3 regions of the Chryseobacterium sp. MMS23-Vi53 genome follow, and region 2 is predicted to be linked to each of the others. Evidence: riboswitches for the same ligand, from Rfam matches in the RefSeq annotation. Region 2 holds a riboswitch; each other region holds the start of a gene.

Region 1 (10,898 bases), 110 kb from region 2:
GGCTATTGATATTGGAACCCTTTCGGGTTCACTGATTATTTTGTTTCGCTTACTCTTAAAATGTCTCCGAAAACACCTCTTGCAGTTACCTGTGCTCCGGCTCCAGCTCCCATGATGACAATCGGATTTTCTCCATAACTTTCTGTATAGATTTCAAAGATTGAATCTGAACCTTTCAGTTGTCCTAGCGCAGAAGTGGCAGGAACAGAAACCAGTTTTACATCCAACTCACCTTTTTCTTTTTGTAAATCTCCATGAAGATCTCCAACATATCTTAAAACATGATCAGGTTCTTGGCTCTCTTTGATTTTTTGATATTCTTCGTCTAATTCTTCCAGTCTTGAAAGGAATTCAGATTTTGAAACTTCAAGCAGACTTTCAGGAACAAGATTTTGAATATTGATATCTTCAAATTCATTAATCAAGTCTAATTCTCTCGCCAGAATCAACAACTTTCTAGCAACGTCATTTCCAGATAAATCTTCTCTTGGATCTGGTTCTGTATAACCTTTTTCCAAAGCTTCATTAATAATTGTGGAAAACTTATCATCTCTCAAAGAAAAATTGTTGAAAACATAACTCAATGTTCCTGAGAACACCCCTTTGATTCTTGTGATATTTTCTCCTGAAAGGTGTAATAATTTAATCGTATCAATTAATGGTAAACCTGCACCAACATTGGTTTCGTATAAATAACGTCTGTTATTTTTGTTCAACGTATATCTTAGTTTACGGTATTCTTCGATCGGAAGCGTATTGAAAATTTTGTTAGAAGAAACCAGATCGAAACCGTTTTCTGCCAAAGCATGATAATTGTGGACAAAATCTTTACTTGCCGTATTATCTACAACAATCAAATTTTCAAGTTGATTTTCTTTTGAGAAATTAATTAATTCTTCAACATTAGAAGGATTTTGAGCCGTTACAACCTCATCATTCCAATTATTATCAAACCCTTTTTTGTTGAATGCAATTTTTCTTGAATTGGCTACCGCAACCACTTTAAGATCGATTTTTTTACGTCTCTTAATTTCTTCTGATGATTCTAAAACCTGTTCAATCAAAGTTTTTCCGACATTTCCATGTCCTATAATTGCCAAATGAACCGTTTTCGGTTTTTTAGAAATTTCAGATTCGATGATATTTTTTGCTTTTTCGTCCTGCGAAGAAGTCACAACGATATTGATACGTTTTTCGCTTGCCACTTGGTTTAAAAGCAATGGAAAAACATTATTTCTAGCCAATTCTGCCAAAACTTTGTTGAAATCCTCCGCTACAAAACCTAAAACCGACACATTATTTATGCTGTAAATCTGAGAAACTTTCCCTGATTTTCTTTCTGCTTCAAATTCATCAATCAGGCAATTGACCGCTTTTTCAGAATCACTTTCCTGAACTAGGATCGAAATTCCGTTTTCGATGGCCTGCTGGGAAATAACCCCAACACTGATTCTCGCCAAAGTAAGCGCCTTGAAAATTCGTCCGTCAATACCGATTTCTCCCAAGAAATCCTCTCCTTCAAACTTGATGATTGACCTGTTTTTTAAAAATTTTATTTCATTTACATTTTTCATCGTCTACAAAATATTTTTAATGATATTATTTAATTGTTCGTATTCCATTAAGAAGGCATCGTGCCCATGAATTGAGGTGATCTCGTGATAAAAAACATTTTCCTTTTTTTCTTTCAGCTTTTGATAGCACATTCGGATTTCAGAAGCAGGGAAAAATAAATCGGTATCAACGGAGATCATGTGCATTCGTGCGTGGATGTTTTCCAGTTGATGTTCATCGGTATTGATGTTCATCAGCAAATGATTCATCAGCTTGTAAGATTTTAAACTAAATCTTTCGTTTAAAGCGTTTCCGTGATAAATCAGCCAATCTTCAGACTCTAATCTCTGTTTTTCCTGATTGTATTTATTTTGAAATCTTTCATTTAACGATTCCGGCGTTCGATAGCACAACATCGCATGAATTCTGGCTTTTTGTAATGGTTCATCATTTTGATTTAATAAAAACTTCTGAACCAGACATTGTGCATGAAGCCAGTCGTGGGTTTTAAAATCGCAGGCAATAGGAATGAAAATCTCGGCAAGATTTGGTTGTTTCACCAACATTTCCCAACCGATCCCTCCTCCCAGAGAACCTCCAATAATGGCGTGTAAACTTTTAATATTTAAAATTTCAAGACCTTGCAAAAAGATATTGGCAATATCTGAAGGTGTGAAATCTTCATAATTATCAATTAAAAAATCATCATATCCGTTTCCAGGAATATTGAAACACAGAACTGTATATTTTTCGGTATCAATAACCTGATTTCTACCAATTAATTTTTTCCACCATCCTTTTTCTCCCGAAACATCTGAATTTCCGGTTAAAGCATGATTAACTAAAATTATAGGTGCTGAAAACAAGTCTTTCCCGAAAAGCTGATAGCTCAACGAGATATGATATTCCTTATGGGAATTTGTAAGATACGCGAGATTAATATAGTTTAGTTCTGTTTTCAATTCTATTATACTTTTTGATAATACAATTGAAAATGCCACAGGAAATGGCTGAAAAAAGATTCAGTAGTTATCTGTCCAAAATAATTTTGGTAGAACGTAGCACCTTCATTGCTTGCGCAAAGGGTTGCTAAGGTTTCACAGGGTCTAATCCCTCAACCTTTCTTGATAACATTTTCAATATTTGAATGATCGAATGGTGCAAAGATAAAACTTTTCTTTTAAATATTTATAAAAATTTAATTTAATATAAAAAACTCCGATAAACAGAAGGTTTGCAAGAGCATATTAATTATAATTCAAATTTAATAAGTTGGAAATTTTTAGCAAAAAAACTAACTTCGTAATGAAAAATGTTGAAATATGAGTACCGAAAAACAAAGATTACAAGATAATAACTGGAAAAATTGGGGACCATACGTCAGCAACCGACAATGGGGAAATGTACGTGAAGATTACAGTTCCAACGGCGATGCATGGAATTTTGCCAATCATAACACTGCCGAAAGCTACGCCTATCGTTGGGGCGAAGAAGGAATTGCCGGAATTTCCGATGCAAAGCAGCTTTTCTGTTTCGCTCTATCCTTTTGGAATAAGAAAGATAAAATGGTAAAAGAGCGTTTCTTTGGGCTGAGCAATCCTCAGGGAAATCATGGGGAAGACATCAAAGAACTGTTTTATTATTTAGATAACACACCGACTCATAGTTATATGAAAATGGTGTATAAATACCCTATCAATGCGTTTCCTTACGATGAAATCCGTGCAGAAAATGCTAGAAGAAGCAAGAAAGAACCGGAATATGAAATTTTCGATACCGGAATTTTTGATAAAGATGAATATTTTGATATTTTCATTGAATATGCCAAAGCTGACCACAATGATTTTTTAGTTCGAGTAACAGTTTTCAACAGGAGTGATGCTGATGCTCCGATTGTAGTTGCACCGACTGTTTGGTTCAGGAACAACTGGAAATGGGGATACAACACATATAAAGGACAAACGAATGCTTCGTATGAAGGTTGTATCGATATTAATCATGACAGTATTTCGATCAAAAAGTTTTATTCCAGAAATATGAATGCAGAAAGTGTTTTCTGTGATAATGAAACCAATTCTCCGAAATTATATGGAGCTCCTTATCCGGGAAATACCTATTATAAAGACGGAATTAATGACTACATTACCTATGGAAGCAACACCGTAAATCCCGAAAAAAGGGGAACTAAAGCTTCTTTTCTAATTGATGAAATGATTGAAGCGAGACAGTCTAAAACATTTGATTTCAGATTGTCACCGAATGAATTAGATGAACCATTTTATCAGTTTGATGAAATTTTAAAGACAAGAATCTTTGAAGCCAATGAATTTTATGATGAAATTCAGAATGATGTAACGAATGATGATGAAAAAAATGTTCAGAGACAGGCTTTTGCGGGTTTGCTTTGGAATAAGCAATTTTATCATTACAACGTCGGAAAATGGCTTAAAGGTGATCCTAATTTTGAAGCTCCGAGAGATTTCAACAATTACGTAAGAAATACGGAGTGGAATCACATGCACAACAAAGACATCATTTCGATGCCCGATAAATGGGAGTATCCTTGGTATGCGACTTGGGATTTGGCTTTCCACTGTGTTCCGTTTGCGATTATTGATGCTGAATTTGCGAAAGGTCAGCTTCTTTTGCTGACGAAGGAATGGTACATGCATCCGAACGGACAACTTCCGGCTTATGAATGGAATTTAAGTGACGTAAATCCGCCTGTTCATGCATGGTCTTGCTTCAGAGTTTTTAAAATTGATGAAAAGCAAAACGGAAAACCGGATCTTTTATTTTTAGAAAAAGTTTTTCAGAAATTGTTGTTGAATTTCACTTGGTGGGTCAACCGAAAAGATAAAAACGGGAAAAACATTTTTGGAGGAGGTTTCCTTGGACTCGATAATATTGGAGCTTTTGACCGAAATATGGAGCTAAAAGACGGTCAGCATCTAGAACAAGCCGATGGAACGAGCTGGATGGCAATGTACGCTTTGAATATGATGCGAATTGCCATGGAATTGGCTCAGTATTACCAGGTTTATGAAGATATGGCGATTAAATTTTTTGAACATTATCTTTATATTGCCGAAGCCATGGAAAATCTGGGAGATGGTAAAAATGGGCTTTGGAACGAAGAAGATGGATTTTTCTATGATGTTTTACAACTTGGAAACGGAGACAGTGTTTCGTTGAAACTGAGAAGTATTGTTGGCTTGATTCCGATGTTTGCGGTGGAAATTATTGATCATCATCTACTGGATAAAATGCCAAATTTCCAAGCGAGAATGGAATGGGTTTTAAAAAATAAACCTGAACTGACAAAACTTGTTTCACACTGGGAAGAAGAAGGACACGGAAGAAAGCATTTAATGAGTATTCTCCGCAAAACGCGTTTAACAAAAGTGCTGAGTAGAATGCTGGACGAAAAAGAATTTTTAAGCCAATATGGTATTCGTGCAATGTCTAAAGTATATGAAGAGAATCCTTTTAAATTTTCCGTTCATGGAAATGAAAATGTAGTTTATTATACCCCCGCAGAAAGCGACAGCAGAATGTTTGGCGGAAACAGCAATTGGAGAGGTCCGATTTGGTTTCCGATTAACTTTTTGATTGTTGAAAGTTTGCAGAGATTTCATTTTTATTATGGAAATAGTCTGAAAGTTGAATTGCCAACAGGAAGCGGAGAAAAAAGAAATCTAGATGAAGTGGCACAAAATATCAGCGGAAGATTGTGTTCTATTTTCCTGAAAGATGAAAATGGAGAACGTGCCTTCAATGGTGGAAATGCAAAATTTAATTATGATGAAAATTTTAAAGATTATATCACCTTTTTTGAATATTTTCATGGAGATAACGGCCGCGGAGTCGGCGCATCCCACCAAACGGGCTGGACAGCGACAGTTGCTAAGTTGATGAAACCGAGATTGACAATTTAATGAACATTTTTAATATAATTTAAGCCTCTTTTTTAAGGGGCTTTTTATTATTCATCACATAATATTAATTATTTCAATAATGAACCTCTCCATTATAGTCAAAATCTATTTTCTCATTAAGATAATAATATATTTTATCTAAATAATATAAAAATTCAATATAAAATTCAAAATTACGTTATTTTTTTCACAACAAAATATCTATATTAGCGCCATAAAACCTAATAATTATTTTTTATGAAAGGAAAATTACTGCCTATCGCAATGGTACTCTCAACTATAGCGATGACACACTTAAAAGCTCAGGAATATCAGCCGATGCCGGTACAAAGTGGTTTCAATGCCGATGTTATTGCCAACGGAGTGGGTACAGCAGCTTCTTCAACCAATACCGATGTGGATGGTGTAAGCTACGCATTTATTTCTCGCGACTATCAACTGACAGCAACAAGTACTCCCCTTACTTATGGTCTTCCGGTAAACGGAATTATCAATTCTGCTGTTGGTTCTACTTCCGGGTTATCTTATCAAATGGCATCTTACAGTGCAAACAATTCATTAAGATTACAAAATATAGGAGACAATGGCACTTTGGTATTTACAACACCTCTTCCGGCAATCAGCTTATATATGTTGGCAACAGGAGGAAGTGGAGCCTGTACAGTAGATGTTGATGTAAATTTTACAGATAATACTTCACAAACATTTACAGGATTAAGTATTGCTGACTGGTACGGCGGAACAAATTACGCTATTCAGGGAATCGGAAGAATTAACATCACCAACAACAATCTGGAATCCGGAAATGGAACAAACCCAAGATTATATCAAATTCCATTAGCAATAAATGCTGCAAACCAGTCTAAAAGTGTAAAAAGTGTAACTGTAACGAAAAACGGAACAGGTGGTATCCCAAATATTTTTGCATTCTCTGCAGATGCTTACAATTCTTGCGGATCGCCATCGAACATCACTTATAGCTCAACAATGGATACTGCAACCCTAAGCTGGACTGCTCCAACCAATGCTCCATCTTCAGGATATCAATATTATTACAGTACATCTCCAGTTGCTCCATTGGCTACACAAACTCCTTCAGGAAGCGTGGCAGCAGGAGTTACCTCTGCAACAATTAATAATTTAGCTACAGGACAAACTTATTATTTTTGGGTAAGATCAAACTGCGGCGGTTCTCAAGGATTCTGGAAAATGAAAGAATTTACAACGGGACAAATTGCTGCGACTTACACATTAGGAGATATCAATACAGAATACAACAATTCAGGAGTTACAACTTCATCTACAACAAACTGTCCTGGAACAGTTTCTGTAACCATTCCTGCTGGATATAAAATTAAATCTACCGCTGTTTCTTACAACATGACTACAGCAAGCAACGGTTGGATGAGCGAACAAAGAACTTTATTGGTTTGTTCAACAAATGGTGTAGCTGAAGCATCAGTAGCTTCTGGATCGGGATCTACAGGAGGAACTTATTCTTACAACAGAACAGGACTTACTTTAGCAAATGATCTTACAGGAACCGTAAACTTCGACCTTAGAGCTTGGAGAACTTACGGTGGAACAGATTGTACCACTGAATATAACAAGGTCGACAACGGAACATTCACAGTAACGGTTACTCTTCAGCCAACCAGCTTAGCAACAAGTGAAGTGTCTGCAAAAGAAAAAGAAAGAATCGCTTATCCGAATCCATTCGTAGATACTTTATACATCGAAAAAGCTGAAAATGTGAAAAAAGCTGTTGTAACGGATCTTTCAGGAATCGTTGTAAAAACAGTAGATAATCCTTCTTCTACATTGTTCTTAGGAGAATTAAAATCTGGAATGTATATTTTAACAGTAACAATGAAAGACGGTTCTGTGAAAAGCACAAAAACAATCAAAAGATAAATAATTTACACACACATTCATACTGAAAAGAGGGGGCAAAAATAATTTTTGTCCCCTCTTTGTTTTTTTATATTTAAATTAAATCTATGCTTCTACAAGCTTTCCGTTGACAAAAACTTCATACCCGATTTCAACATTTGGTTCTAATGTTTTAGAAACAGAACAATATTTTTCAAAAGATAACTGAGCTGCCTTCTGAGCTTTTTTAGGATCGATATTTCCTTCCAAAAGAAATTTAACTTTAATTGATTTAAAAGGTTTTGCATCATCCACAGGAATTCTTTCTCCTTCTACCTCAGCTTTGAAATCTGTAATTTCCTGTCTTTGTTTTTTCAAAATAGAAATTACATCAATTCCGCTGCATCCTGCAACTGCCATCAAAACACTTTCCATCGGCGAAACTCCTTTCGCTCCCGGTTGCGTTGTGTTATCTAAAAGAATTGAGTTACCCTGAGAATTGGTTGCCTCAAATAAAAAATCGTCGTTGATTCTATTAAGTGTTATTTTCATTGTCTTGTTGCTTGTTGCTTGTTGCTTGTTGCTTGTTGCAAAATTATAAAATTCCCCTCGCTTTTATCTCCAGATATTTATTGATAACATCGATATTTAAATTCTCTGGCAGTGTATAAACCGTATAAATTCCGTATTTACGAAGTTCCTGGATGATTAATTTCTTTTCAAACTCAAATTTTTCTGCAATAATTTCATCATAAATTTCCTGCATACTTTCCGGATTTTTATGGATCAATGTCTGCAATTCAGAATTTTTAAAGAAAACCACGACCAATAAATGGTTTTTGGCAATTCCACGAAGATATTTTAACTGACGGTTCAATCCATCAAGCGTTTCAAAATTGGTGAATAATAGTATTAAACTTCTTTGATTTAATGAATATTTTACATCCTGATACAATCGGTTGAAATCACTTTCAAAAAAATCTGTTTTGATGTTATAAAGAGCTTCAGAAATCTTTCTTAATTGTCCTGATTTATTTTCCGCAGCGATCTTATTTTCTGTTTTTTTCGAGAAAGTCATCATTCCGGCGCGATCACCTTTTTTCAAAATGATATGTGACAAAGCCATTGTCGCGTTAATCGAATAATCCAGCAGACTCAATCCGTTGAAAGGCATTTTCATGGTTCTGCCTTTATCAATCAACATGAAAATTCGCTGAGATTTTTCATCCTGAAATTGGTTCACCATCAATCGATTGGTCTTCGAAGTTGCTTTCCAGTTGATCGTTCTGATGTCATCTCCGGGAACATATTCTTTGATTTGTTCAAATTCCATCGTATGTCCCAACTTTCGGACTTTTTTGATTCCGCCTAATAAAAACTCGCTCTGCAAAGCCATTAATTCATATTTTCTTAAATGGATAAATGATGGATATGCCGATAAATTGGCATCTTTCTGAAAATTGAAACGCTTTGATACCAACCCCAAAGGCGAAGAAACATACACATTCAAGCTTCCAAAATTATATTCTCCCCTTTCTTTCGGCTCTAAAATATATTGAAAAAAGCTATTTTTCCCCGATTCAATTTCCTTCTCAATCAAAAAATCTCTCTTTTGAAACTGAAAAGGAATTTCGTCGATTACCTTTAGGTGAATCTTAAAATTATAATTATTCTTAATGTCAATTTTCACAGGATTTTCGTCTCCGTTTGACATTTTTTCCGGCAAAATTCTTTGTGCTAAAATTCCATCTTTCTGATTAAAAACCAAAAGATAGTCCACCATCGCTGCCAGAAAGCACAACAGCAAAACGATGTGTGCCACAATCATCAAAAACGGAAAGAAAAATGCAAAAACATACAGTATCCCCACTCCTATGAGCGCAAAGAAAAAACGTGTATTGATGTATAAGTTTTTCATTTCTTTTTTAGGTTGCAGATTTTAGATTTTAGGTTGCAGTTTTGTGACTGTTAAGTTTTTTTTTAATTATTTTAAGGAATTGATTAATCCATTTAGCATTTTTGAAATTTCAATTACATCTTGATTAAGTTTTAAATAACTTGTTTCATTTAGAAAATGAAGATTTCTTGAAATAATTAATTGAGTTTCAACTTCAGCACAGCTTCCTCTTGAAATTCTCAAAAATTGTAAATAATCTAGTTTGCTTCTCCTAGAGTTTCCTTCCGCAATATTCGATGGAATCGAAACGGAAGCTCTTCTAATTTGAGATTTCAACCCAAAAGTTTCATCTTTAGGAAATGTTTCAGTTGTTCTGTAAATTTCAGTTACAAAATCAATAGATTTCTGCCAAACCAAAAGCTCTTTAAAATTAGCCATACATGAAATTTTTAAACGTCGAATTGCAAAACTACAATCTGCAACCTTTTACCTGCAACCTACCTAGGAATCTCTATTCCCTCTAAAATTTGTCTGATAATTTCGTCTGCCGTTAAGCCTTCCATTTCTCTTTCAGGCGACACGATTACTCTATGCCTCAACACGGCATAGCTTGCTTCTTTGATGTCTTCCGGAGTTACAAAATCTCTTCCTCTTAGTGCGGCGAAAGCTTTTGAGGCAGATAATAAAGCTAAACTCGCTCTCGGAGAAGCACCTAAATAAAGGAATTGGTTTTCTCTTGTATTAATGATGATTTTAGCAATGTATTCCATCAGGTGAGATTCAACAATGATTTCCTTTACCAGATGTTGATAATTTTTCAATTGTTGAGCTGTGATTACCTTATTTACAACTTCGGTTTTATCTTCTTTTTTACTTTCGTGCTGATTTTTGATGATTGCAATTTCCTGATCTAAATTTGGGTAACCTACATTTATTTTAAATAAGAAACGGTCAAGCTGAGCTTCTGGAAGTCTGTAGGTTCCTTCATGCTCAATAGGGTTTTGAGTAGCCACAACCAAGAACGGTTCTTCCATCATGTAACGGGTTCCGTCCATTGTGATCTGTCTTTCTTCCATTACTTCAAACAATGCAGCCTGCGTTTTTGCAGGTGACCTGTTGATTTCATCAATTAAAATAAAATTAGAGAAAATCGGACCTTGTTTAAATTCAAATTCAGAATTTTTAACGTTAAAAATTGATGTTCCTAAAATGTCAGAAGGCATCAAATCCGGCGTAAACTGAATTCTGCTGAAACCAACATCAATAGTTTTTGCCAATAATTTTGCCGTAATTGTTTTCGCAACTCCCGGAACGCCTTCTATCAAAACGTGTCCGTTTGATAAAAGTGCAGCCAAAAGATGTTCGATCATACTTTCCTGACCGACAATTACTTTCCCAATTTCAGCTTTTACTTTTTCTAAACTTGTGCGAAGTTCAATCATATCGATTCTCGACTGAAACTGTTCTTCTTTTTTATCTAAATTAATAGAGCTTTGAGGTTCTATATTTTGGTTTTCAAGGTTTTCCATATCTTTTTTAATTTAACAATTTAGCAATGTAAAAGTTTATCAATCAAATAATTGTTACATTGTTATATTTTTAGATTGTTATATTTTAAATTAATTGTTTTCCAATCC
Region 2 (10,898 bases):
ATAATTCAATCCTGAGTAATATAAAATAGGCATATTGTCTTTGTTGTATCGGCAACGGATATTGCCATCTTTGTCGACAAGCGCAATCATTCCGCTATGATTCAGGCTTTCGCTCTCATCTTCCTTATCACCAACATAAATATTGAACTGATCTGCCAATTTCCCGATATAGCTTCTGTCACCCGTTAAAAAATGCCAGTTTGGAGATTTTGCTCCTATTTTTTTCGCATGTTCTTTCAATAATTGCGGTGTATCATTTTCAGGATCGATGCTTATGGAAATGATTCCAAAATCGGGATTGTTGATTTCATCTTCGATCGCCCTCATATTCGTGTTCATTATTGGGCAAATCGTAGGACACCTGCTGAAGAAAAACTCGACTAGATAAACTTTTCCGAGCATATCTTTGTTGGTGATTTTTTTATTATTCTGATCTGTCAGTTGAAAATCAGGGACTTTCATTACCGTATAAAGGTTCTTTTTGAAATACCCCATTCCGACACCGATTCCCACAAAAAGCAATGCAATAATTACAATCGGAATAATGACTTTACTCTTCGTATTATTTGGCTTTTTACTTTTGGGCATACTTCTCAGGATTTTTCTTGAATTCGTCTTTGCATAGTGAACTGCAAAAACCGTACGTTTTATTTTTATACACTGCTGTATCTTTCATATCGGGTTCGGTTGGCATGTGACAAATCGGGTCTACTGCATTGACAAATTTCATCGTTTTTGTATTTGATTTCGCTGTTGTATTGGATTTTTTATGCTTTACTTTAGGCGTTTCTTGGGCACAAGCCATTAATGAAACAGACAAAAATGCTGTTAAAATAATTTTTGATTTCATTTTAAATTAAATTGAAATTAATGATAGTATTGAATGAAAATTGATTGTTTTTTTAAACTAAACTTAATATTGAAATTATTTTTAAACGCAACGCTCGCAAAGTTTTTTCGTAAACTTCATGTTGATACGTTCGCAAGGACGTTACACTCAGCAAATGGTAGCTACGCTTATATAATATTAAATTCAACTAAATATTTAGTTTAGAATAAATTTAAGATAAAGGAGGATGGAATATTCGGGAAAAATATTCTGAAGTGTGAAAATCGATATAATCCGAGTTGGTTTTTTTTAATGGAATTTCGAATTGATTTTTATCTGAAAAGGAAAGGATTTCATTAGATAGGAAAACGTCTAATCCTGCAATTTTCACATTCTGATTATTGTTGGATTGCTTTTCTGTTTTGGCTAATTCTTTTTCAACGTAGCATTTTCCTTTACAGGTTGATTGGGGAATATTTCTGTTTTCGCAAAGATTTTTTACGATATAGTCATAATTAACGGCATAATTAATCAATGGCAAAACCGGACGTAATGCAATCGTGAAAATAATGAATATGGAAATGAAAAACTTCAACGATCAATTCTATAGCACAAATATACTGATGAATTTTGTTTTTATGAGGGATTTATGATGAAAGTCAGTTTTTGGTTGGTTGACTTGGTTGATTGTTGATAGATTTTTTAAGCTTTCAAACTTAAAATCGCCAATCGATAACCATCCATACCAAATCCAGACAAAACAGCGTCGCTATTTGCAGCCGTCACAGACTTCTGGCGAAACTCTTCTCTTTTGTATATATTACTAATGTGAACTTCAACTTTCTGCTTTTGAATATTCTTTAAACAATCTGCAATTGCGTAAGAATAATGAGTAAAAGCTCCCGGATTAATTACCAACGCGTCAAAATCATCCACCTGAAGTCTGTTAATCAATTCACCTTCAATATTGGATTGATAATAGTGTATTTCATGAGAAGGAAATTCTGGCCTCAAATTTTCCAAATAATCTTCCATTGAAGTTGTTCCGTAAATTTCTGGTTCTCTTGTGCCCAATAAATTCAGATTAGGACCATTTACAATTAAAACTTTCATACTATAAAATTAATAAGTTTTTTGAATTAAGGATTAAAAATTTAGTTTTAAACTTAAAATTTACTTATTGCATTATTTTTAATGATATTTCTCATATTTAAAAATTTAACATTTTTTATAACTATCTATTTTTGATGGTTTTAAAATAAAATTAAGATAATTTTTATAAAATTTATATTTAAAATTTTAAAGTCTACTTGTTTTGTAGACTTTTTGTTTTTAGATTTGCAACGGCTTATAAAGAAAGATGGAGGGAACTGACCCTATGAAATCTTAACAACCTGCACATTGCAAGGTGTTACATTCAGCCTTGAAAAAGGAAAGATAAGTAAAGTGTTAATCATGATTATTGATGCTATTTGCTGTCTTTTTTACAAAAGGCTAAAATTTAATAAGTAGTAAATAAAATTGATTATGATTAACAAAAATTTAATTAATTCAAAAATTTGGATTCCACCTGTAGCGGCATTTTTTCTAGGTGCTGCCAATGTGAAAGGTCAGGAGGCAAAAAAAGACACTCTTCATGAAAAAGAGATAGACGAGGTAGTTGTAGTGGCTTACGGAAAAGCTAAAAAGACAAGTTATACAGGTTCGGTAGCAACAATTTCGAGTGAAAAAATCAACAGCAGACCTGTTACCAACATAACAAAGGCATTGGAGGGGCAGGTTCCCGGACTTCAGGCGGTAAGTTCTTCGGGACAGCCGGGTTCTACAGCTTCAATCAGGATTCGAGGAATCGGCTCTGTCAGTGCATCGAGCAATCCTTTGTTTGTGGTGGACGGAATTCCTTTTGATGGAAATATCAACTCGATCAGTCCCAACGATATCGAATCGATCAGTGTTCTGAAAGATGCTACGGCAAGCTCATTGTACGGCTCCAGAGGTGCAAACGGTGTGATTATCGTTACCACAAAGTCCGGAAAGAAAGGCGAAGCGAGAGTAAACTTTAATATAAGCCAAGGTTTCTCAAGCAGAGCGGTGAAGGACTATGAACAGGTAACGACCGATCAGTACTATGAATTGTACTGGGAAGCGTTGAGAAATGGGTATAAATCCAGCCAAATTTCTTCTCAACAGGCTGCGCAGATGGCAACGGATAATTTAGTAAACGCTTTGGGAATCAATCCATACGGAACAAATTTTGCAAAACCTGTAGGAACAGACGGCAAATTGGCGACCGGAGCAACTGCCTTATGGAATGATAACTGGAAAGATATTTTGCAGAGAACTGCTTCAAGAAATCAAGTTGATCTGGATTTTAGCGGAGGAAATGAAAAGAGCAATTATTTTTTCTCTTTAGGATATCTGGATGATAAAGGAATCGCTATTGAGTCCGGTTTTAAGAAATACAGCACAAGATTAAAAATCAATTCTGAAGTCAAAAAATGGTTGAATGTCGGAGCAAATTTAGCATACACCAACAGTCTTCAGGAAGCACCGCCTTCATCGGATTCGAGAACAGATAACGTGATTAATGCGGCGAGAATCATTCCGTCTTTTTATCCTTATTATGAAAGAAATGCGGATGGAAACTATAAGTTAGATTCCAACGGAAATTATATTTACGATTTCGGAAAATACAGACCTACAAGCGCTTTGCAGAATGAAAATGCAGCCGCAACACTGCCTTTAGATAAAAATGAAAATAGGGAAGATAACTTCTCAGGAAAAGGTTTTGCAGAATTTACTTTTTTACCGGAATTAAAATTTAAATCTAGTTTTTCAGTCGATTTGGTGAATTACAATGGTCATTATTACACCAATCCATTGTTGGGAGAAGGTGCGGAAATTGGAGGTTCTGTGACGAAAACCAATTCTAGAACATTGTCTTACACGACGAGTAATATTTTAACCTACGATAAAAAATTTGGACAACATCACATCAATATTTTAGGTGGTCAGGAATTTTATCATTACGAATATCAGACGATTTCCGGAAGCAGAAGTCAGTTTTCACTACCCTATTATTATGAGCCGGATGCAGCAGCTTTACTGGGAGGTTTCACGGGAAACAGTGATAAATTGGGACTGCTAAGTTTCTTAGGTAAAGCAGAATACGACTATCAAAACAAATATTTTGTTTCAGGATCGGTAAGAGCAGATGGTTCTTCAAGATTCTCTCCCGAAAACAGATGGGGAACATTTTGGTCAGTTGGTGGATCTTGGAAAGCATCGAATGAAGATTTTATTAAAAATTTAAATTTCTTCAATCAATTGACGCTTCGTGCAAGTTACGGAGGTCAGGGAAATGATAAATTGAGCACATATTACGCTTACCAAAGTCTGTATGCTTTTTACAATAATTTGGGTGAAGGCGGAACGGTTGCCAGTAAATTACCGACTCGTGATCTGAAATGGGAAACCAATTTAAATTTCAATGCAGGTGTTGAATTCTCAATTTTAAATAACAGAATTAAAGGAAACGTAGAATATTTCCAAAGAAAAAGCAAGGATCTTTTATTCGGAATGCCTTTGGCGCCGTCACTGGGCTTCAGCGAATATCAGGCGAATATTGGTGAATTAAAAAATACAGGTTTTGAGTTCTCGTTATTCACAACACCTATTAAAACAAAAGATTTTGAATGGAATGTTGATGTGAATTTAAGCACCTTAAAAAATGAAATCACCAAACTTCCCAAAGGCTCGATTGTAAGCGGAACAAAACTACTACAAGTCGGAGGTTCTGTTTACGATTTCTTCATTCCGGAATGGGTTGGTGTAGATCCAAGCAACGGAAACCCGCTTTGGAAAACCATCACAACCGATGCGAACGGAAATACAGTCGAAGGAACAACTTCCGAATATGCAAAAGCTACAAAAACTTTGCAGGGTTCATCTCTTCCAAAGATAATGGGAGGTTTAACAACAAGCTTCGCTTACAAAAATTTCGATTTTTCAACCTTAGTTTCATTTGCAGTTGGAGGAAAGATTTTAGATACCGATTATACAATGTTAATGCATAACGGAAGTTCGGCAGGGAGAGCGTGGAGCGCAGAAATGCTGAACAGATGGACGCCTGAAAATACAAATACAGACGTTCCGAAATTAAGTACAACCACGAATAACTGGACTTCAACCTCATCAAGATTTTTATATTCAGGAACCTATGCAAGAGTGAAAAATGTAAGTTTAGGATATACGCTTCCATCGGATTATTTTGAAAAAATCGGATTGAAAAAATTCAGAATATATGTTCAGGCAGAAAATCTTTTGACATTCTATAAACACAAAGGAATGGATCCCGAGCAGACATTGGACGGAACAACGTATTACAGATATCCTGCCATGAGAACGATCACTTTCGGATTACAGGCTACACTTTAAAATTTAAATTAAAAACAATGAAAAAATTAAAATATTTATCTTTTGCTTTCATTACAGCATTCACTTTTACAAGCTGTGCAAATGATCTTGAAACAGATCCAACAAACCAAGCGAGTGAAGAAGAAGTTTTTAAAACAGCAGAAAGTGCAGAAACTGTAATTAATGGAACTTGGGCTAAATTCAATGATGATGGAACAACTTACGCAAATATCGGTTATTCAACAGTGTTGAGAACGAGCGATGCGATGGGAAGTGACGTCGCAGTTTTAACCAATAAATATGGTTTCCCCGGAGCTTATGCTTTTACAGATTTGGTTAATAACACGGGAAGCCGGCCGCTTTATATCTGGAATTCTTTATATTCTGTGATTAATAATATGAATAATGTTATTGCCAGAATTGATGCTGCGGAAGGAAGTCAGGAAAAGAAAAATCAGGTGAAAGGTCAGGCAAAAGCTTTGAGAGCATTTTGTTATCTGAATCTGGCGAGTTTTTATCAATTCAGTTATTTGAAAGATAAAACTGCTTTGACGGCTCCGATTTATACAGAACCAACCACGACCAATTCAGTAGGAAAGAAAAAAGCAAGTCTGGAAGAAATTTATACTTTAATTAAAAGTGATTTGACGGATGCAGACAATTTGCTCCAAAATTATTCAAGAAACAACAAGGATAAAATTGACAGATCGGTTGTGAATGGTTTATTAGCAAGAGCTTATCTAAATACAGGGGAATGGACAAAAGCGACAGCTTCTGCAAAAATCGCCAGAAACGGATATGCTTTAATGACTGCTGAAAAATACAAAGAAGGTTTCAATGACATCAGCAACGGAGAATGGATTTGGGGACACGGACAAACACAGGAACAGTCGGGAGAGAGTTATGCGTTCCACTTTTTAGACGTTTCATCTTCGGGAAGTTATTACTACAGCTTTATGGCAGATCCTTATTTTAAAGATTTGTTTGATACTAATGATATCCGTTATTCTTTGTTTTCATGGGATGGAAATCCCGGAAGAGAGGGTCTTTTGAGATATGCCAAGTTTAAATTTAAAGCCAATTTAATTGCAGATATCGTTTTCATGAGAGCGGCCGAAATGTATTTAATTGAAGCTGAAGCTGAAGCCAGAAACGGAAATGTAACGAACGCGGTAACAGTTTTAAATCAATTGAAATCGGCAAGAAATGCCAACCAATATTCTGGTTCTTTGACGCAAAATGATGTGATTAAAGAAGTTTTAATTGAAAGAAGAAAAGAATTGTTCGGTGAAGGATTTTCGTTATCTGATATCATCAGAACGCAAGGAACTGTGGTGAGAAAACCTTTCACTAATTCAAGCGGACAGGCTATCCAGGTGCAGATTACTACTCCGGATGGTGTTGTGAAAACCGTGAACGGAAGAGGTCACACGATTTTTGCATTCCCAGATCAGTCAGCGTTTGTAGCGAACAGCAGATATTATTTGTTCTCGATTCCACAGAAGGAAATTGAGAATAATCCGAATTTATAGTTTAGTTTTTAATTTTTCTCATAAGAGGGGAAGCCACTGCATTTTGTGGTGGCTTTTTTATTTTTTAAGAATAAACCATACTTTATTAGAAACAATTTCTCCAGAAAATACTTTGTATTTCTTCGATTCTCCACTCATAACATCAGTAAACCGTTGGATCATTTCTTTTGGAATATTTAAATGTATTTCATACTCATATTTTTTGTCATTCTCAATTTCAAAATATAAGGTTGCTCCATCATCTGCTGGCGAATTATAGAAAGGTAAGGTAATATCAATACAGAATGATCGGGTTTCTTTGGGAGCTAGCGTTATTGTTCTTTTGTTTATTTGGTGGAAAATTCTGATATCATAAATATCCTTAAACTTCAATTTATTTTTCTTTTTAAATTGTAAAAGCTCTTTATTTGTTGGAAAAGGATCTTTTCTAGTGCCTCTAGTGTAAGGTAGATTTCCAGTTTCCCTTTCTTTTAAAATCCCATTTTCATAAATTCTAAAATCTGCTAATCCAAGATAAAGTTCATCAACACCTTCATTTTCAACATTGCTGAAGCCTGTAGAATCTATCACAATTTTATAATATTCATTTGAATGATTAATAATATCATAGCAAATTTTTATTTTTTTATACGGAGGATATTCCATATCGGAGAAAGGAAATTCTTTAAAATCATCAGGAATTCTAATTTCTAAATCTTGTGCAAAAATAAAATTGGCAAGGAAAATTAACAGCAGCGAGAGTTTCATTAAATATGGTTTAAAGCTTTTGAAAGATGAAGATATTGATTTATTTAAAATCTTCAATCTCAGTATTGGATAAACGTAACTTTTGCAATTGTGTTGCAGGGAGTATTAAAATATTTTTGTAACTTATATAATGAGTTAAAGTTAAGCTAATTCAAAACCCTGCAGAATGAAAACAGACATCGAAAATAAATTAATAGACAAAAACACCAAGCCCACAAGTATGAGGATTTTGGTATACGATTTTTTGAGTTCTCAGGAAGCAGCGTTATCATTATCTGAAATCGAAAACCATTTCGAAAATGCTGATCGTACAACAATTTACAGAACATTAAAAACCTTCGAAGAAAAAGGAATTGTTCACAGCATTCAAGAAAATACGACGACAAAATACAAACTTTGTCACGACGGTTGCGATGAAAGTACACATAAAGACTGGCATCTTCATTTTTACTGTAAAATCTGCAAACAGACGACTTGTAAAGAAGATATTTCTTTTCCCGAAAATATTCAGACCAATTTTAGAATCGATGAAATAAGACTTTTCGCCAAAGGAATTTGTGAAAACTGCCTGGAAAGTTTGCAATAGTGTTGCATTTTGTTTAAACCTAATTTTGATTAAAATTTTTAAGTTATGGAAGAATGTTGCAGCACAAAACCAAAAAAAGAACACAACCACAATCATGAAGGGCATGACCACGATCATGATCATTCTCATGATACAGGAGATCAATCGACGTTTCAGATGTTTCTTCCTGCCATATGTTCTTTTGTCTTACTAATAATCGGTATTGCGTTAGATAATTATATAAAAACCGATTGGTTTACCAGCTGGATTCGGCTGGTTTGGTATTTAATTGCTTACATTCCGGTCGGATTACCTGTCTTAAAAGAAGCTTTCGAAAGCATAAAAAACGGCGATGTTTTTTCTGAATTTTTCTTAATGGGAGTCGCGACAGTCGGAGCTTTTGCTATCGGAGAATATCCGGAAGGTGTGGCGGTGATGCTTTTTTATTCTGTAGGTGAAGTTTTTCAGGCAATGGCGGTGACAAGAGCGAAAAGCAACATCAAATCTTTACTAGATCAACGTCCCGATGAAGTTACGATCTTAAAAGATGGAAAACCCGAAATCGTAAAAGCCGAAAAAGTAAATATCGGAGAAATTATTCAATTAAAATCCGGTGAAAAATTAGGATTGGACGGAGTATTATTATCCGAAACCGCTTCATTCAATACGTCTGCATTAACGGGTGAAAGTAAACCCGACACCAAAACAAAAGGAGAAACTGTTTTAGCAGGAATGATTAATTTAAACACCGTCAGTCAGGTGAAAGTTACAACGGCTTACAAAGACAGTAAATTGAGCAAGATTTTAGAATTGGTTCAAAATGCGACGGCTCAAAAAGCTTCAACCGAATTATTCATCAGGAAATTTGCAAAAATTTACACCCCGATTGTTGTTTTCCTGGCGATCGGAATTACATTGCTACCGTATTTCTTTGTTGAAGATTATCAGTTTAAAACATGGCTGTACAGGGCATTGGTTTTCTTGGTGATTTCATGTCCATGTGCATTGGTGATTTCCATTCCGTTGGGATATTTTGGAGGAATCGGTGCGGGAAGTCGAAACGGAATTTTATTTAAAGGAAGCAATTTTCTTGATATTCTGGCTAATGTTCAAAACGTTGTGATGGATAAAACCGGAACGATGACAGAAGGTGTTTTCAAAGTTCAGGAAGTTAATTTTGATACTGAATTTAATAAAGATGAAATTTTAAAATTCATTAATGCCTTAGAAAGTAAAAGTTCCCATCCTGTTGCAACTGCAATTCATGAATATGTAGGAGAGATTGACCATTCTATTCAACTGGAAAATGTGGAAGAAATTGCAGGGTACGGTTTAAAAGCAGTCATTAACGGAAAAGAATTATTAGTCGGAAATTTCAAATTGATGGATAAATTCAACATCAATTACAATATCAAACCTGAAAACATTGTGTATACTTTAATTGCCGTGGCTTACGATAAAAAATTTGTAGGGTATCTTACGATTGCAGATTCCATTAAAGCTGATGCACAATTAACCATCAATAAATTAAAATCATTAAACGTAAAAACTACAATGTTGAGCGGTGATAAAACCTCAGTTGTAAAATATGTTGCCGACACTTTAGGAATCCAAAATGCTTATGGTGATTTACTTCCTGAAGACAAAGTGAATAAAGTCAAGGAAATTAAAGTGAAAGGTCAAACTGTTGCTTTTGTTGGAGATGGAGTGAATGATGCCCCAGTTGTTGCTTTAAGTGATGTAGGAATCGCAATGGGCGGATTGGGAAGCGATGCGACAATTGAAACTGCAGACGTCGTAATTCAGGATGATATGCCAAGCAAAATTCCGATGGCAATCAACATCGGAAAGCAAACTAAGAAAATAGTTTGGCAAAATATTATTTTAGCTTTTGCCATCAAAGCTATCGTTCTTGCTCTCGGAGCGGGAGGTTTAGCAACCATGTGGGAAGCTGTTTTTGCTGATGTTGGAGTTGCATTATTGGCTATTTTAAATGCAGTTAGAATTCAGCGAATGAAGTTTTAATAAGGATAAAAATGATAATAATCTTTAAATCAATTAATAGAAATAAAGTTTAATCTGTTATGAAAATAAAAAATCCTCATCAAACGATGAGGATTTCTATTTTTAGTTTATTGTTTGCTCTTGTAATTGAGGGCCAGAAGAAATTAATTTTTTACCCTCTTCTGTATTGCAGTACTGCTCAAAGTTTTTGATGTATTTTGCAGCAAGATCTTTTGCTTTTTCTTCCCATTCAGAAACGTCGCTGTAGCTATCTCTTGGATCTAAAATACCTTCAGAGACATTTGGCAATTCTGTAGGAACCTCCAAATTCATGATTGGAATTCTTGTTTTTGGAGCATTTTCGATAGAACCGTCAATGATTGCATCGATAATTGCTCTTGTATCTTTTAGAGAAATTCTTTTTCCGGTACCGTTCCAACCTGTGTTTACCAAGTAAGCTTTTGCACCATGCTCTTTCATTTTTCCGATCAATGTTTTTGAGTACATTGTTGGGTGTAATGTTAAGAATGCTTCACCAAATGCCGGAGAGAAAGATGGTTCCGGTTCAGTGATTCCCCTTTCAGTTCCAGCTAATTTTGAAGTATATCCGCAAAGGAAGTGATATTGTGCCTGGTCTTCATCCAAAACAGAAACCGGAGGCAATACTCCGAACGCATCCGCAGAAAGATAAACAATCTTGCTCGCATGCCCTGCTTTTGAAGGCAAAACGATTTTATTAATATGATAAATCGGATAAGAAACTCTTGTGTTTTCTGTGATAGATCCGTCTGTATAATCAGAAATT
Region 3 (10,898 bases), 620 kb from region 2:
GATGAAGCGGACAAACAGATAGATGAATTAGTCAAAACTTAGGATAAAATTAATCAGGAAGAGAAATTATTGCACATTGCATAATTTATAAATAAGTTAAAATTTATGTTTTCTGAATGAAATTTAAATAATTCTCAAAAAATAAATTACATTCGTATTGTACTAACTTGAAAAAACTATTTTTTATGAAGAAATTTTATTCCGGTGTTTTGTTGTTTATCATGGCTCTTGCGTTTGGGCAGATAAGCTATACAATTACTCCGAATCCGTTTAATGAAACGGACAATATTACATTAACGGTCCCTGGAAATCAGATTGATGAAACAGCTTGGGGTGTTTCAAACAATGCAATTTATATCTGGACGTGGTCTTTAGATACAAATTATCAAAACAGTCAGGATTGCCCTACCAATGGAAGCTGGAACAGTTCGAATGAATTGAATAAATTAAGCTACAATTCCACAACCGACACGTATTCTTTAACGTTTACACCGACAACTTTTTACGGAAGAACAGGAATCGGAAGATTTGGATTTTTACTAAAAGATAAAACAGGTTCTCATCAAACGTCGCCTGATATTTTTGTAAATGTCGGAGTTTTGAATTTAACAATGACTAATCCTGCCGCGAACAGTTTGACATCGGTTCCGACAGGAAACTCCATCAACATTACAGCAACTACAAACGTTAACGCAACATTTCAGTTAAAAGCAAACGGAACAGTTGTAAATTCTACTTCTACGCCCTCATCTTCTTATTCTTACAATTACACGGTAACAGGAGATGCGAACATGGAACTGATTGCAACGCAGGGATCGACGTCAAAAAGCTCAACCTTTATTTTACAAGTTCCGAGAAATGTTGTTTCCGAAGCAATACCAAGCTGGATAAGACAGGGAATCAATTACAATCCGACAGATAATACAAAAGTTGGGCTGGCTTTGTATGCTCCGACTAAAAATTTCGTTCATGTGATTGGAAGTTTTAATAACTGGACGGTGAATGACTCTTATTTAATGAAAAGAGATACCACAAATCCAGATTTGTATTGGATTGAATTAAATGGTTTAACGCCACAGCAATTATATACTTTCCAGTACAGAACAAATGATCTAAGAAAAGTAGCAGATCCTTATTCTCCACAGATTTTGTCTTCTTACGACGATCAGTATATCTCACCAACAACCTATCCGAATTTACCGGCTTTCCCTTCCGGACAGGGTTTTGAGGTTTCTATGTTTAAAACAGGACAAACGCCATATAATTGGCAGGTGACGAATTTTCAGCGTCCGGCAAAAGAAAATCTTGTAGTGTACGAATTGCTCTTGAGAGATTTTACGCAGGAAAAAAACTGGCAGTCTTTAATTAATAAAATTACCTATTTAAAAAATTTAAACATCAACGCAATCGAGCTTCTTCCAATCATGGAATTTGAAGGAAATCTTTCGTGGGGATACAATACATCTTTCCATTATGCTTTAGATAAAGCTTATGGAACGCCTGAAAAATTCAAAGAGTTTGTTGATTTGTGCCATCAAAACGGAATTGCCGTAATTTTGGATATCGCATTCAATCATGCGACTGGACGTTCACCGTTGGTAAGACTTTGGAATGTAGATCCTGATGGAGATGGCTATGGAGATGTAGCTGCAAATAATCCTTACTTTAATACAGTTCCGAAGCACTCGTATAATGTATTTAATGATTTCAACCATACAAGTCCTTCAACTAAATATTACGTTGAAAGATGTCTTCAACAATGGTTAAGCGAATATCACATTGATGGATTCCGTTGGGATTTAACAAAAGGGTTTACACAAAATTGCTCTGAAAATGATGAAGCCTGTACCAACGCTTATCAGCAGGATAGAGTAGATATCTTAAAATATTACGCAGACAGACAATGGGCTTTAGATCCAAATTCTTACATGATTTTTGAACATTTGGGAACCGATGCGGAAGAGCAGCAATGGGCAAATTACAGAATTGCAGAAGGAAAAGGAGTAATGCTTTGGAATAACCAGAACGGACCGTATAATCAGAATACGATGGGTTATAAGGAAAACAGCAACTTCGATAGAATGAATCACACACTTCACGGATTTACAAATATGTCCGGTGTTGGTTACGGAGAAAGTCATGATGAGGAAAGATTGATGTTTAAAAATCTGGCTTACGGTGCTGTAAATGGGTCTTATGATGTTAAAAACTTAAATACAGCTTTAGAAAGAATGAAAGCTTTCGGAGCGACATTCTTCACAATTCCCGGTCCGAAAATGATTTGGCAGTTTGGTGAATTAGGCTATGAATTCAGCATCAACAGATGTGCGGACGGATCGATCAATAATGGTTGCAGAACCGATGAAAAGCCAATTGCATTCAATTTAGGTTATGATACAAACGTAAACAGAAAAGCGGTTTATGATACTTGGGCGAAAATTATCAACATCAGAAATGCAAATCCTGTTTTTAAATCTAAAACATATACAGTTGAATCCAATAACTTAACAAATGATCCAAACGGATTGATTACAAGGATTTACGTTTACGATAATACACTAACATTAGGAATTAAAAATGTTGTTGTATTAGCAAATTACACAACGGCAACGCAAAATGTTGTTCCGTATTTCCCTTACACTGGGCAATGGCAGAATTTAATGGATAATTCAATCTTTACGGTGGCTTCCATAACAGCTCCGATTTCTCTGCAGCCAGGAGAATTCAGAATTTTCGGGAATTATACTGGAACAAATTTATCCACAATCGATGTGAATGCAGAAAACGTATTATCGCTTCAAATTGGGGATAACCCAGTAAAAAATGGTTTGGCTAAATTAATTTACCACAAAGCAAAAAATGGAGAGATCTCAATCTACGATATGAGTGGAAAAAAGATGGAGGCATTTAAGCTTACCAATGAAAACGGAACATACGAATTGAAAACAAATTATCCTGCGGGATCATATTTGGTTCATTTAAAATCAGATACAGGAATTGCTATTCAAAAAATGATTGTGAAATAACCTGTGGATAAATCTGAGGATTACTATACAAAGAGGTCACGAGAGTGATCTCTTTTTTGTTTGTCCACATTTTTTTCACATTTAAATTAATGCTTATTCATAAGAAACTAACGGCTTTTTAACACGTAATTCACAAGATTTTCCACATAGAAATTCACAAATTATTTGGGCTTGCCAATAGCTTACCAAGACGTTATCCATATCTTATTCACATTCAAAAAATAACTTGTTAATAGTTGAATTTTGATAACTCACACGTAATTCACGCCTAGCTAACAGGTAATTCACGCATTATCCACAACTTATTCACAATTGAAAAAATGATTCAAAAAGGGAAAAATTTATGTTTTTTTGTCAATTAAAATTAATACTCTACCTTTGCACTAGATTTATCAAGAAAGGTGGAGGGATCTGGCCCTGTGAAACCTTAGCAACCGACACATTTCCAAATGTGTAAAGGTGCTAATTCCAACCCAATCGGGGGAAGATAAGTGAAGCATATTCTTAATATTTTTCCATTTTCTTGACGGTCTTTGTAGGCGAAATTTTGTTCGTCGGGGTTTATTATTAATTTTGCAAAAAACAAAAGATGAAGAGACTAAGCATTTCTATATTATTGCTTGGAGCGGTTTTCGTTTCGGCTCAGGAACAGGAAAAAGAAAAACAGATTGAAGACGTCATTATCGTCGGAAACCGAAATGCAAAACGTACAAAGCTGGAAACGCCGGTTCCGGTGGATGTTATCAATATCGAAAAAATACAAAAATCTTCACCGCAAATCTCTGTTCAGGATTTATTGAATTATGTGATTCCGTCGTTCAACTCGGTTCGCCAATCAGCTTCAGATGGTACAGAACATATAGATCCTGTAACATTACGAGGAATGGGACCGGATCAGGTTTTGGTGTTGGTGAACGGAAAAAGAAGACACACAACATCTTTAGTTAATTATCAAAACACAGTTGGAAATGGTTCTGTCGGAACGGATTTAAGTACAATTCCGGTCATTGCCATCGACAGAATTGAAGTTTTAAGAGATGGAGCAGCAGCACAGTATGGTTCTGATGCGATTGCAGGAGTGATCAACATTATTCTGAAAAAAAATATTGGCGGTTCTGCAAGTCTCAATTATGGAATTACAGGAAGAAATGACGGTGAAACATATCAAGCCGGAGCCAACTACGGAACTTCTTTGGGCAAAAAAGATAGTTACATCAATTTATCTTTACAATTAAATCACAGAGGAAAAACGACAAGAACGCAAAATCATAATCTTGATATTTTCGGTGATAATTTTGCTTACGATTTCGCAGATGATCCTGCCGCTGCAAAAGCTTCAGATGATGCAATTATTCAACAAAGAGGCTTGACACGCGACGATTTCAATTTCCAGATCGGAGATGCTCAAATAAAACAGGCGCAATTATATTTCAATTCAGAATATCCGATTAATGATGTGTTTAAATTATATTCTTTTGGAGGTTTTAGTATAAAAGAAGGTCAGGGGTACGGTTTCAGAAGGCTTCCAAGCGAAACTTCGAATAATGTACCTTCCATTTTTCCAAATGGTTTTCAGCCGACTTTAGGCTCGAAAGTGTACGATTTTTCTTACGCTGTCGGAGCAAAATACAACAAAAACGATTGGTTTTTTGATCTAAGCAATACGTTCGGAAGTAATACCTTCAATTATGATGTGAGCAACACGGTAAATGCTTCATTAGGCGCAAAATCTCCGACAAGTTTTGAAGCAGGGGCGCACAGTTTCCTTCAAAATACAGTTAATCTTGATGTTTCAAAAAATATTAAAAACTTCAACATTGCTTTCGGTGGAGAATTCAGATTCGAGCAATATGAAATCAAATCAGGACAAGAATCATCGTATGCGAGATACGATATTTACGGAAATGTTGTAACAGCTTCTACGCCATCTACGGATATTATCGGAGCAGGTGGATCTCAGTCTTTTATTGGTTTTTCACCGGAAAATGCTCTGAGAAAATCGAGAACTTCTACTGCGGTTTATGCCGATGTTTCTTATGATTTAAATAAAAAATTTAATGTTGATTTAGCCGGAAGATTCGAAAATTATTCAGATTTCGGAAGCACTTTGAATGGTAAATTGGCTTTGAGATATGAATTTGTAAAAAATTTCGCGATTCGTGGAGCGGTGGGAACCGGTTTCCGAGCGCCGTCTTTACAGCAGCAATATTTTAATAATTCATACGCAGACATTTCTACAACAGGAAATTCCATCGTTACAAAAGGTATTTTTAATAATGACAGTGAAGCGGCAAGAGCTCTTGGTTTTGATAAATTGAAACAGGAAACATCTGTTAACGGAAGTGTCGGATTTACATTAAAACCTGCAAGAGGTCTTTTCGTTACGTTGGATGGATATTTAATTAAAGTGAAAGACAGAATCGTCATCACAAGTAATATTACCGACGACAGATTGGCGGTTTATGGTGTAGAAAGCGGAAGGTTTTTCGCTAACGCAGTCGACACGGAAACAAAAGGTGTTGATTTGGTTGTTTCATACGACTGGAAATTGGGCGGAGGAAACTTAAACATCAACCTTGCCGGAAATTACACCGAAACAAAAATTACCGACTTCCATTTTCCAGCAAATCTTCAAACTCCTCAAGATGAATTTTTCGGACCGGATCAAATTAATATCATCGAAAGTTTATCTCCAAAAACAAAAGCGACTTTGGGCTTAAATTATGGAATTGGTAAATTTAATTTCCTAGTGAGAAATACATATTTCGGAAAAGTCATCAGAGACGGTTATCCTTTCGGTGGCGTTCAGGAATTTACTCCAAAAGTTGTAACGGATGTGAGTGTTGGTTATGATTTTACGAAAAATATTAATCTTACAATCGGTGCGAATAACGTTTTTGATGTTTTTCCTGATCTTCAGATTTATGAAAATTCGTATTATGGCGTTTTCAAATATGCTCCGGTTCAAATGGGAACTTTGGGCAATTATTTCTTCGGAAGGCTTAATTTTACATTTTAATTAAATGGAATCTACTTCACACCAGATTGGCTGGAAAACCGCCGTTGCCATTGTCGTTTCGAATATGATTGGGACGGGGATTTTTACAACATTGGGTTTTCAGTTGGCAGATATTACAAATACATACAGCATATTCCTCCTTTGGGTCATCGGGGGAATTTTGGCTTTATTTGGAGCTTTTTGTTATGCCGAATTGGGATCTCATTTTAAAGGAAACGGTGGCGATTTTATCTATTTAAAAGAAACCTATCATCCGCTTTTGGGATATTTGGTAAGCTGGATTTCCCTGATTATTGGATTTTCGTCACCCGTCGCATTAGCGGCATTGGCGATGTCGAAATATCTTTCAGCTTTCAATTTTTCTTTCGGAAATGGTTTTGCCATTGGAATAATCTTTCTGGTTTCTATCTTTTTATCATTTAGTTTAAAAGCTTCAAGCCGATTTCATAATTTTTTTACTTTTATTAAAATAGCCTTCATTATTGTTTTAATTATTCTTGGAGTCGGACTTTCAGAATCGGAATCGATCGGTAACAGCTTAAAATTTGATGATTCCTGGAAAAATGAAATCATGCTTCCGGCTTTTGCAACTTCTTTGGTTTTTGTAACATATTCATACACCGGTTGGAATTCTGCCTCATACATTGCAGGAGAGATTAAGGATGTTCAAAAAAATCTTCCGAAATCCTTAATTGTCGGAACTGTTTTTGTAACGATTTGCTATCTTTTGGTAAATTTTATTATGCTAAAACACGCGCCTGTAAATCAATTAGCTGGAAAAGAAGATGTGATGGGAGAAGCCGCAAACAATATGCTCGGTCACACTTTCGGAAAAGTGGTGAATATTTTCATTGCTTTACAGTTGGTCGCGACGATCAGCGGATATTTGTGGGTTGGATCACGTTTAACACAAGCTTTTGCAAAGGAAAATAATTTGTGGAAAACTTTGTCGATAACGAATCAGAAAGGAATTCCGGTTCGTGCAATTTTCGCTCATGCGGTCATTGCAACGTTGATTATTTTGACGGGAAGTTTTAAAGAAATCTTTGTTTATACGGCATTTATTCTTCAATTGTTTGCGAGTTTGGCAATTTCAACGGCATTTTTTATTAAAAAAAGCGATCGAAAAATATTTAAATCTAATTTATTTTATATTTTCCCGACAGTTTTTCTTTTGTTCAGTGCGTATATTTTGTATTTTACATTTATCCACAATCCGAAGGAAAGTATTATTGGATTGGGAATTGTGGCGTTGGGGATTGTTTTGTATTTAATTGATAGGAAATTATCTCGCTGATTTTGCAGATGACGCGTACTTAATTTTAACGCAAAGATTAATTATTCTGGCTTTTGATTTTTAGGAGCAAAGGCAAATAAATTTGCTTCGCGAAGCTTGAAAATATAGCTTCATCAATCAACTTGTTGATTCCTCTTTATTCCTTTAAATATTGAGTATTTACATAAAATCTTTGCGTTAAAAATTACAACAGGTAGTATTAGCGATGTCATCCTGAGCAAAGTCGAAGGATCTCTAAATGCAGCTTAGATTCTTCCAGAATGACAAAAATATTGTTGGTTTTTTATGTAAATAATTAAAAAATCAGCTATCATTTGCTGAGTGAAACGCCCCTGCGAACAAAAAATATTTTCAATAATTTCAAATAAAAACTTAGCGAACTTTGAGTTAAAAATAGATTCTTCACTATGCTTTCGCTTCATTCAGAATAACAAACCGCAATATTTTGCGAGAAAAAATAATGTAATGCGATGGGTTATTGAGTTTTGAATTAATAATCCGTATCTTTGCACCCACAAAATTTTCATAATGTCTAAATCATTAATTCCAAAATTAGAAGCTATAAAACAAAGATATAATGAGGTTGCAGACCTTATTATACAGCCTGATGTTATTTCTGATCAGAAAAGATATTCTTCTCTGAACAAAGAATATAGCGATTTAGGGAAAATTGTAAGAGTTTACGATCTATATAAAGGAGCTTTGGATACGATTGAGGAATCCGACGAAATCATTGCTGACGGATCAGACAAAGATTTTGTTGAATTAGCAAAAATCGAGAAAAACGAAGCGTTGGAAAAAATTCCGGGATTGGAAGAAGAATTAAAAGTATTATTGATTCCTAAAGATCCTGCGGATGATAAAAACGTAATTGTCGAACTTCGTGCAGGAACAGGAGGTGACGAAGCAGCTATTTTCGTGGAAGATGTGTACAGAATGTATTCTATGTATTTCAAAACGAAAGGATGGAGACATGAGATTACCGATTCCAACGAAGCAGCGAAAGGATACAAGGAACTTATCATGAAAGTGGAAGGAGAAGGCGTTTACGGAATTATGAAGTTCGAGTCTGGAGTTCACCGTGTACAACGTGTTCCTGAGACCGAATCTCAAGGAAGAGTTCATACTTCTGCGATCACAATTGCCGTTCTTCCGGAAGCTGAAGAAGTTGATTTTGAACTAAATCCTGCAGATATAGAAATGCAGACTTCACGTTCAGGTGGAGCCGGAGGTCAGAACGTAAACAAGGTTGAAACAAAAGTACAGTTGACGCACAAGCCTTCAGGATTGGTGGTTGTTTGTCAGCAGGCTCGTTCTCAGTTGGCAAACCGTGAATTGGCAATGGAAATGTTGAGAACTAAGTTGTACGATATCGAATTGCAAAAAGTACAGGGAGACATCGCTGCACAGCGTAAATCGATGGTTTCTACAGGTGACCGTTCCGCAAAAATTAAAACTTACAACTATCCTCAAGGTAGAGTGACGGATCATAGAATCAACAAATCTATGTATAATCTGGATGCTTACATGAACGGAGATATTGCCGAAATGATCGATGCTGTGATTATGGCAGAGAACGCCGAAAAAATGAAAGGCGAAGAAGAAAGCTTATAAAATCTTTACTATAAAATCTTTAATAAGGTCTCTGGATTTTTCCGGAGACTTTTTTTATTTTAAATTTAACCCGGAAAATTATCGATCAGAATGAAATTCAAGAGCCTTATTTTATTATTTTCTTTTATACTTTTTTGTCAAAATCTTTTCGCACAAGCGGAAGTGAAGAAAGCTGATGAGGTTTTTAAAATATATTTCGACACGTTTGTAAAAGAAGACAAAAACGCTTTGAAAAGTCTTAATGACTATATTAAACCGATGAAAGGCGATAGTTTTTACAAGGTAGAATTTCCCATTTCAGAAAGTATCAACAGCTTTTTGGAGAGCTTTCCTGAGAGGGTGGTGAAGGCAAATAAAAACGAAATTGAAGAATTTGTAAACGCTTTTTACGCCAATTTTAAAAACGGAAAGCTAACGATTAAAAATATTAAAACCGATAGTGAAGGCACAAAAGAAATACGATATTCTGTAAGCTTCCAGATTCCTGCAAAAATTTCAGATTTTGAATTTGAGAATCCTGAAAAGATTAAAAATGAAGAATTTAAGAGATTTCTCAATCAAATGTCACGGGATTTAAGAAAAACAGAAAAAACGATCACCACAGAGAAAAATTTCATGATGTATCAGATAGAAAATAACGTTAAAATATTTTATTATAATCTAAACCCTGAAGATCTAAAATTGGAATTGAAAAGTTTTTATGATAAGTATTTAATGAATATATCAAAATAAATTATTCATTTTCGTTCTTTTGAATAGCCACATTTTTCATTACTGTGACAAAATCTTGAAAATTTTATTTTACAAAATATTTATTATCAGTGATTTGTATCTGAGGTCACGATTTTTCTCTTATATAATTTGTTAATTATTTGCTGTTTTATGCATAATTTCCATTAATAACTCTACTTTTACATAACACTAATTTTAAAACAGCTGAGGTATGAAAAATGTTAAAGCACTATTGCTTTTACTCATGATATTCTGTGTTCAGAATTTTCGATCACAAAATCTTTTACAACCTGAAAAGGTATTCAATCTTTATTTTAATTCTTTTATAAAATACGATAACGAATCACTGAAAGAACTGAACAGTTATTTGATTAATTTCTTAGGAAAAGATAACACGTACAGAACAAACGCAACTGAAAATTATTCTAAGAAAGTAGAAGATTATACTAATATTTTTCTTTCAAACCTTGCTCCGGAAATGGCTTCTGCTTGTAAAAAAGAGGCGACAAATTATTTCACTGTTTTAATGGAAAATTTTAAAGCTTCTCAATATAAAATTAAGAGTGTAAAACCAATTCGCGATGAAAAGCAGGGAAATTTGTTTTTTTCTGAAGTTATTTTTGAAGTCACAATGAAAATTCCAAACAATGCTTCGGAGGTGAAAATGGGCGACTTCAGTAAAATTGGTGTTGAAGAAATGAAAAAATACCTTACAGATTTGACAGTTCGAATTAAAGGCGCAGATAAAATTGTAACATCCGAACAGAAATTTAATTTATATGAAATGACAGAAGGTCGAGATATCTATTATTGGAACGGCGGACCCGAAGAACTAAGCTGGAAGCTCAACGAGTTTTATTTGAAAAATATTAATTGATATACATACAAGCAGCTAATTTCAGTGGCTTTTTTTATGTCAATCTTATTCCTTATTTTTGGTAAAACTGAATTTGATATGAACTTGAAACCAGTCTTATTAACAGCCGGAGTTTTGTTTTCGGCAACATTTTATTCACAAAAAATGATTTATCCTAAAGCCTTAAAAGGCAACCAGACAGATACATATTTCGGAACTGCAGTGGCAGATCCGTTCAGAGATTTGGAAAACGATTCTGAAGCAACAAAAAAGTGGGTAGATGAAGAAGTGGCTCACAGCCAGAATTATCTTTCAAAAATTCCTTTTAGAGACGAGATCAAAAAACAATTGACA

What was found. A riboswitch is a leader RNA that binds a small molecule or an ion and turns the genes downstream of it on or off. The one in region 2 is predicted to bind S-adenosylmethionine.
Region 1: another riboswitch for S-adenosylmethionine. It lies ahead of ACKX2A_RS14030 (alpha/beta fold hydrolase); the one in region 2 lies ahead of ACKX2A_RS13410 (SusC/RagA family TonB-linked outer membrane protein).
Region 3: another riboswitch for S-adenosylmethionine. It lies ahead of ACKX2A_RS10565 (TonB-dependent receptor plug domain-containing protein); the one in region 2 lies ahead of ACKX2A_RS13410 (SusC/RagA family TonB-linked outer membrane protein).

Annotation. Positions count from the first base shown of each region.
Region 1 is NZ_CP180265.1:3,124,506-3,135,403, reverse strand. It holds gene ACKX2A_RS14035 (ACT domain-containing protein) at 36-1,574, opposite strand; gene ACKX2A_RS14030 (alpha/beta fold hydrolase) at 1,578-2,516, opposite strand; SAM riboswitch class I at 2,581-2,688, opposite strand; gene ACKX2A_RS14025 (MGH1-like glycoside hydrolase domain-containing protein) at 2,877-5,492, shown strand; gene ACKX2A_RS14020 (T9SS type A sorting domain-containing protein) at 5,730-7,406, shown strand; gene ACKX2A_RS14015 (OsmC family protein) at 7,491-7,916, opposite strand; gene ACKX2A_RS14010 (DUF58 domain-containing protein) at 7,960-9,282, opposite strand; gene ACKX2A_RS14005 (four helix bundle protein) at 9,349-9,699, opposite strand; gene ACKX2A_RS14000 (AAA family ATPase) at 9,759-10,790, opposite strand.
Region 2 is NZ_CP180265.1:3,010,970-3,021,867, reverse strand. It holds gene ACKX2A_RS13430 (SCO family protein) at 1-588, opposite strand, end outside; gene ACKX2A_RS13425 (YHS domain-containing protein) at 575-850, opposite strand; gene ACKX2A_RS13420 (hypothetical protein) at 1,062-1,424, opposite strand; gene ACKX2A_RS13415 (type II 3-dehydroquinate dehydratase) at 1,532-1,942, opposite strand; SAM riboswitch class I at 2,175-2,273, shown strand; gene ACKX2A_RS13410 (SusC/RagA family TonB-linked outer membrane protein) at 2,357-5,266, shown strand; gene ACKX2A_RS13405 (RagB/SusD family nutrient uptake outer membrane protein) at 5,284-6,777, shown strand; gene ACKX2A_RS13400 (hypothetical protein) at 6,835-7,581, opposite strand; gene ACKX2A_RS13395 (Fur family transcriptional regulator) at 7,691-8,110, shown strand; gene ACKX2A_RS13390 (heavy metal translocating P-type ATPase) at 8,156-10,114, shown strand; gene pckA (phosphoenolpyruvate carboxykinase (ATP)) at 10,217-10,898, opposite strand, start outside.
Region 3 is NZ_CP180265.1:2,389,020-2,399,917, reverse strand. It holds gene ACKX2A_RS10570 (alpha-amylase family glycosyl hydrolase) at 186-3,026, shown strand; SAM riboswitch class I at 3,413-3,520, shown strand; gene ACKX2A_RS10565 (TonB-dependent receptor plug domain-containing protein) at 3,616-6,045, shown strand; gene ACKX2A_RS10560 (APC family permease) at 6,050-7,342, shown strand; gene prfA (peptide chain release factor 1) at 7,871-8,956, shown strand; gene ACKX2A_RS10550 (hypothetical protein) at 9,047-9,688, shown strand; gene ACKX2A_RS10545 (hypothetical protein) at 9,900-10,565, shown strand; gene ACKX2A_RS10540 (prolyl oligopeptidase family serine peptidase) at 10,710-10,898, shown strand, end outside.